One region of the Comamonas thiooxydans genome, then DNA from elsewhere that is predicted to be linked to it. Evidence: predicted binding sites of a transcription regulator. Region 1 holds the regulator's gene; the other holds the start of a gene.
The links. Region 1 encodes FNR, which switches genes on or off when oxygen is low (the NO sensors DNR and NnrR bind a similar motif). Its sites were predicted from a motif close to TTGATNNNNATCAA; they were not measured.

Region 1 (3,407 bases):
GATCCGATTGACCACTCAGAATGCCGTGGCGAAGGCGTGGAAGCAGGTGCAGATGATTCGCCGCATTTTCCGTCCGCGTGTGCTGATCTACTCAGCCGTGCTGGTGGCCCTCAGCGCTGCCATGATCGCCAGTCTGGTGCTGCGCGAGCCGCTCAAGGTCGACGTGATTCGCGATCGTGCTGCGCTTTCGCGCATCGTGGCGGGCGGCAAGCTGGAGAACGTCTACCGTCTGCAGATCATGAATGCCACCGAGTCCGAGCAGCGCTACCGTATCAGCGCCGTGGGCCTGGAGAATCTGGAAGTCGCATCCGAGCAGGAAGTGAGCGTTGGCCCTGCAGAGACACGCGGCATTGCAGTGCGGCTGCAGATTCCGTATGGCTCAGCAACTCCCGGCTCGCACCCCGTACACTTCAATGTGGACGCAGTGACTGCCGGAGCAGGGCGTATTTCCGAGAAGACGGTGTTCCTGGTGCCGCGTTAATGCCAGGTCTTGCCGGTTTTCGTGAGCCATCACGGAGGCCGGACAAGGGCACCGCCAATCGGCAACAATTTATGCCACCCTGCCATGTGTGCCTGGGTGGCCAGAATTTTGGAAAGAGGTTTCATCATGTCGGCAGCACAAGCCAAGGTCTCGCAAACGGCCAAGATCATCCACCCCGAGGACGGCAAGCCCTGGTGGAAGTTTGCCCATGTCTGGCTCATCATCGCCGGTCCGGTAATCGTGGTGATTGCCGGCTTTGCCACGGCATACATCGCACTGAGCAGGCCCGATCCCGTGATTGACCCTGACTACTACCGCCATGGCATGGAAATCAACCAGCGCCTGAGCGAAAGTGAAAAAAGCCTGGCCCCAGCAGTCACCGGCCGCAATCATGCGGCCACGCCAGCCAAGGACCATCCGCTGGATCGCTGAGCGCTCCGGAGCTTGCTCCTTGCTCCGCCAAGGTCGCTTTTGCGGCCTTTTTTGTTGCCGATATCAAAATCAGAGCGTGGTGCGCATGCTCCGTATAACGTTGATGTAGACGTAAATGGTTTTTTGATATTCAGATAGCGCAGGATGCTACTGAAAAGAGAGCAATTCAGGGTTTCCCGCCACGGTGCATGCCCGAAGTCCTGCATGAACGGTCACCACTGTTGTGCAAAATATGACCAAGCCCACAGCCCAAGGAGAATCAGGATGGATGCTCGACGCTGGATGTGGATTGTCTGGCCGGCCTTTCTGGCGGCGGCAATCATGGAGATGGTGGTTTTCGCCTTTGTGGATCCGCTGGATGTGCACTGGCTGGGTTCCCCCCTGGACTGGTCGCGCCAGGCCATCTATACGGTCGCTTTTTTTGCCTTCTGGGTCGTGACCCTGGTCGGAGGTGCGATGACGGTGATGCTGGGGCGCTCCGTCAGCGATCTCAATGGCGGCATCGTTTCGGAGCCTCTGCCCGAGTAACTCGCGCAGACAAAAAAGCCCGCTGTCCGCGGGCTTTGTCCTGAGAGTGTCTGCCGACTTGGTTCAGCTCTGACATTGCTGGCTGTTGACGATGCGTTTGAGCGCCTCGGTATCCAGGATGCGCAGGTGGCGCTGCTTGACTTCCACAATGCCTTCCTCTGCAAATTTGGAGAAAGTGCGGCTCACGGTCTCGAGCTTGAGGCCCAGGTAACTGCCGATTTCTTCGCGCGTCATGCGCAGCACCAGCTCCGACTTGGAAAAGCCGCGTGCCGACAGACGCTGAACCAGGTTCAGCACAAAGGCCGCCAGGCGCTCTTCGGCCCGCATGCTGCCCAGCAGCAGCATCACGCCATGCTCGCGCACGATTTCGCGGCTCATGACCTTGTGCACATGGTTCTGCAGGGCCGTGACCTCGCGCGAGAGCTGCTCCAGTTTGTCAAACGGCATGACGCAGACCTCGGCGTCTTCCAGAGCCACGGCATCACAAGTGTGGTGGTCGTTGACGATGCCGTCCAGACCAATGATTTCGCCAGCCATCTGAAAGCCTGTGACCTGATCGCGTCCGTCTTCGGTGGCCACGCTGGTCTTGAAGAAGCCGGTTCGAATGGCATACAGCGAGGTGAACTCTTCGCCATTGCGAAACAGCAGCCCGCCGCGCTTGACCTTGCGGCGCGTGGCCACAATCTCGTCAATGCGCTCCATTTGTTCATCGTCCAGGCCCATGGGCATGCACAGTTCACGCAGATTGCAGTTGGAGCAGGATGCTTTGATGGTCTGAAGATTCATGGGCTTTTAGCAACGGCGCAGACAGACACAGAGTGGAGAGTCGCGCTGGTCATTGACCTCGTGGTTGAAGATGAGATGGATCAAATTGTCGCAGCACTTGCCTTGAGGTCTCTTGATTTTCATCAAGGACAGGGTGATTGCCTTGGGGCACATTGCCTATATTCGTTCAAAAACATGCGCTTTTGCCTATTTTGGGCATGATTTTCAGGATCTGATTTCCATTGAAATATGCTCCATACAGAGTGTGGGCGCACCCTAACTCCCAGTTATGACCGCAGTCACACCTGAGTTGCTGAGCCGCTTCGATATCCCCGGCCCACGCTACACATCGTTCCCAACAGCCGACCGTTTTGTTGAGGCTTTTGGTGCAGACGACTACATACTGGCACTCAAGCAGCGCAAGACGCATTCTGGCTCGCGCGCTTTGCCCCTGTCCGTTTATGTGCATGTGCCGTTCTGTGAGTCGCTTTGCTATTACTGCGCCTGCAACAAGATCGTGACCAAGCATCATGAAAAGGCTGCCGAGTATCTGGACTACTTGAGCCGCGAGCTGGCCATGCATACCGAGCATTGCGGCAAAGGCCAGCTCGTAAGCCAGCTGCATCTGGGCGGAGGCACACCGACCTTCTTCAGCGATGCAGAGTTGCAGCAGCTGATGGTCTTGATGCGTGAGCATTTCAAGCTGGATCCCGCGGGCGAGTACTCCATCGAGGTCGATCCGCGCACCGTCAGCAACGAGCGGCTGAGAGCTCTCAAGGACATGGGGTTCAATCGACTGAGCTTTGGCGTGCAGGACTTTGATCCCGCGGTGCAGAAAGCGGTGCACCGCGAGCAGCCCGCCGAGCAAGTATTTGCGCTGGTGGCCGAGGCACGCCGCCTGGGCTTTGTCTCCATCAATGTGGATCTGATCTACGGCTTGCCCAGACAAACGCCCGAGTCTTTTGCGCGCACGCTGGCACAGGTCAATGAGCTGCGTCCCGATCGCATTGCACTGTATGCCTATGCGCATCTGCCCGAGCGCTTCAAGCCGCAAAGGCGTATCGAATCGGCAGACCTGCCCATGGGACAGGACAAGCTGAACATGCTCTCCGGCGCCATTGATGCATTCATGAATGGCGGCTATGTCTATGTAGGCATGGACCACTTTGCATTGCCTGACGACTCTCTGGCCATTGCCAAG
Region 2 (3,407 bases), 910 kb from region 1:
CCGCCGCGACAGGAACAATGTGATCCTCGCGCGAGCCGTAGATATAGACCGGCATCTTGAGCTGGCTCATGTCGATCTTCTCGCCGCACACGGTCAGCACGCCGGGCTTGATCAGATTGTTCTCGAGGTAGAGATTGCGCAGATACCAGGCGTAGAACGGGCCGGGCAGATTGGTGGAGTCGCTGTTCCAGTAAAGCAGATCGAATGGCGGCGGCGTCTCGCCCTTGAGGTAGTTGCCCACCACATAGTTCCAGACCAGATCGTTCGGGCGCAGAAAGCTGAAGGTGGATGCCATGTCCTGGCCCTTCATCAGCCCGCCCTTGCCCATTTGCATCTCGCGCAGGCGCACCATGTTTTCATCGATGAAGATGTCCAGAATGCCTGTGTCGCGAAAGTCGATCAATGTGGTCAGCAGTGTCATGCTGGCGACGGGAAAAACATGGGCCTCCACCTTGGCCGCAGCAGTCTTGTTGCCTGTCTTTGCAGCCGCAGCGCGGCTGCTGCGGGCCTTGGCAGCTTGCGGCTGTCCATGCTCACGGGCATGGCGTGCAGCCAGCACTGCCATGGCAGTGGAAAGCATGGTGCCGCCCACGCAGAAACCCAGCACATTGATCTGCGGCGCCTCGCAGATATCCTGAACCGTGCTCACAGCCTTGAGCACGCCATCTTCAATGTAGTCATCCCAGCTCTTGTGCGCCTGGCTTTCATCGGGATTGCGCCAGCTGACCACAAAGGTGCGATGCCCCTGACTGACGGCATAGCGAATGACGGAGTTGTCCGGCTGCAAGTCCAGAATGTAGAACTTGTTGATACAGGGTGGCACCATCAGAAAAGGCTTCTCGAACACCTTGGCAGTCAGCGGCTTGTATTCGATGAGCTGGAACAGCTCGTTCTCGAAAACCACTGCGCCTTCGGTGGTCGCCACGTTCTTGCCCACGGTGAACAGGCTTTCGTCGGTCATGGAGACATGACCCTGGCGCATGTCCGCCAGCAGATTGGCAATGCCCTGAGCCAGGCTCTCGCCCTTGGTTTCAACAACCTTGTTGAGCGCATCGGCGTTCAGCGCCAGAAAATTGCTGGGGGCCATGGCCGCCACCCATTGCTCGACCGCAAAACGCACGCGATTGCGCGTTTTCTCATCGCCCTGCACCGCTTCGGCCATACCGGTCAGCATGCGACTGCCCAGCAGGTAATTGGCTGCGGCCATCGATGCAACGGGATTGGCACTCCATTCGGGCTTGGCGAAGCGCTTGTCCTTGGCCAGCAGGGCCTGAATCTGTTTGCCATCTGCCAACGACTGCACCGACTGCAGGTATTCCTGCTGCAGCCCCTGCAGTTTGGCCGCATCGAACTGCACCGCCTGAGCCGAACCCGTTGCCATCTGGGGCATGGCCGATTGCATGGCATCCATGATTCCAGCCCAAGGGTTGGGTGCAGCCCCCAGACCTGGCACGGCACTGAGCCCCATGGGAGCACCGGACTGCATCTGCTGAAGCGTCTGGAGGCTCTTGCTCCACTGCTCCTGCCAGAATTGTTGAATGGATTGGCCAGCCTGGCCCCAGCTCGGGTCAAAATTCATGCTTACATCCTAGTCAAGGCAAGCGACCGACGATCTCAGGGTCTGGGGACGCTTGCGGAATCTGCAATACGGCTCACACGGCGGCATTGTCACCTATGTGCCAGGCAGTTCCGACAAGAAGCGGCCTCATTTTGTCGTTGTGAAGCTGTTTTGACACAAAGCAACCCGGAGCCAGCATGCTTTCTGGCTCATTACAGAAACACCATGTACCTCATTGCCATCGCCTGGATGTACGTTGTCGTGATGATGACGATCGCCGAGGCCGCCAGCCCCGGCGGCACCCTGCTGGGTGCATTTTTCACCTTTGTGCTCTATGGTCTGCTGCCACTTTCCATCGTGCTCTACATACTGGGCACGCCGGCCAGGAAGCGCCGTCTCAAGGCCCGGCAGGAACAGGAAGCGCTAGCTGCAGAACACGCGCCCCCCAGCCCAGGCTCAGGCGTCGCGCCAGATACTGGCAGCCAGCCGCCCGCTGCCGCCCAGACGGGCGGCGTCGCGCCGGTGCGAGAAGAAACGTGATGCATTGCTGACCGTGCACCAGGGCAGACTGCCATCGTTGCCGAAGATCGCAGCAATGCCCAATGCAGCAAGCCGCTGGCGTGCCAGCTGCGCCAGATCGGCCAGATATTTGGTGCTGCTGCCCGGTACCGGCACAAAGTGTCGTGCCGCCTCGGCGTCATGCGCCACGAAGATATCGCGCACTTCGCCCCCCACTTCGAAAGACTCGGAACCTATGCATGGGCCTAGCCAGGCCTGGGTGCGGGCGGCAATCCGGAACGGCTCCGTATCGGCCGCTGAAAGCGATGGCTGCGCCTGCACTTTCCGGGAAAAAGACTCGAAAAGCATCTCCAGCACACCGCCCGGCAACGGCCCCTCAGACTGCTGTCTGCCGGGAGGCATGCCGGCCAGGCCACGCCAGCCCGCATGGGCCGCGCCCACGACCAGCCCCGAATCATGGGCCAGCAACACGGGCAGACAGTCCGCCACCATGACGGTGCAGACCACGCCTGCATCATCGGTCACACAGGCATCGAAGGCCGCACCATTGGACTCGGCCACATTGCCTGCGTCCAGCGTCAGCACATCCACGCCATGCACCTGCTGCAAGAACGCCGTGCAGGCACCGGGGGTACGGGTCTGCAGCACCGCGTTGAACAGTTCACGGTTGCGGCGCACGTGAGCGGGGTTGTCGCTCACGTGGTCGCCCAGGTTCATACTGCCCCAGGGTGCCTGACTGACGCCGCCCTCGCGCGAGGTGCAGATGGCATGCACGCCGGGCAGAGCCGGCCAGTCAGGGACCAACCAGGAGTCGGGCCAGAGGTCCGGAGGGCCCGGCCTATAGGTCTTGCTCATGGCGCCCTCTTCACTCCGCATCCGGACAGGCCGAAGGGTGAGCCTGCTGGAAAGCCGGCAGCGCATTGCAGCGCTCCGCCACGCCCATCAGACGCGGAAGTCCGTCCAGATTCACATTGAAGCGCTGGGCATTGAAGATCTGCGGAATCAGACAGCATTCGGCCAGGGTCGGCGCATCGCCCCAGCATAACTCCGAGGGCGGCAAACCATCAGCCATGCGTTCGGCATCCAGCAGCGCCAGTTGACGCTCGAAAGCTTCCAGGCCGGAGCGCACCCAGTGCGCATACCAGCCCGTCTTGGCTTCATCGCTTGCACCCATTTCATGCACCAGATACTTGAGCACGCGCAGATTGTTGAGCGGATGGATCTCACAAGCCACCATCTGCGCCAATGCGCGCACATGGGCACGGCCCAGTGCATCTCTGGGCAGCAATGGTGTTTCAGCATGCGTCTCATCGAGATATTCGATGATGGC

Region 2: the regulator FNR is predicted to act here: its motif matches at 1,730-1,743, upstream of CTR2_RS13995 (PHA/PHB synthase family protein).

Annotation. Positions count from the first base shown of each region.
Region 1 covers NZ_AP026738.1:2,146,758-2,150,164, forward strand. The annotation lists gene ccoG (cytochrome c oxidase accessory protein CcoG) at 1-481, shown strand, start outside; gene CTR2_RS09865 (FixH family protein) at 608-913, shown strand; gene CTR2_RS09870 (hypothetical protein) at 1,178-1,441, shown strand; gene fnr (fumarate/nitrate reduction transcriptional regulator Fnr) at 1,505-2,227, opposite strand; gene hemN (oxygen-independent coproporphyrinogen III oxidase) at 2,496-3,407, shown strand, end outside.
Region 2 covers NZ_AP026738.1:3,055,106-3,058,512, forward strand. The annotation lists gene CTR2_RS13995 (PHA/PHB synthase family protein) at 1-1,579, opposite strand, end outside; gene CTR2_RS14000 (hypothetical protein) at 1,784-2,098, shown strand; gene CTR2_RS14005 (purine nucleoside phosphorylase YfiH/LACC1 family protein) at 2,015-2,932, opposite strand; gene maiA (maleylacetoacetate isomerase) at 2,943-3,407, opposite strand, start outside.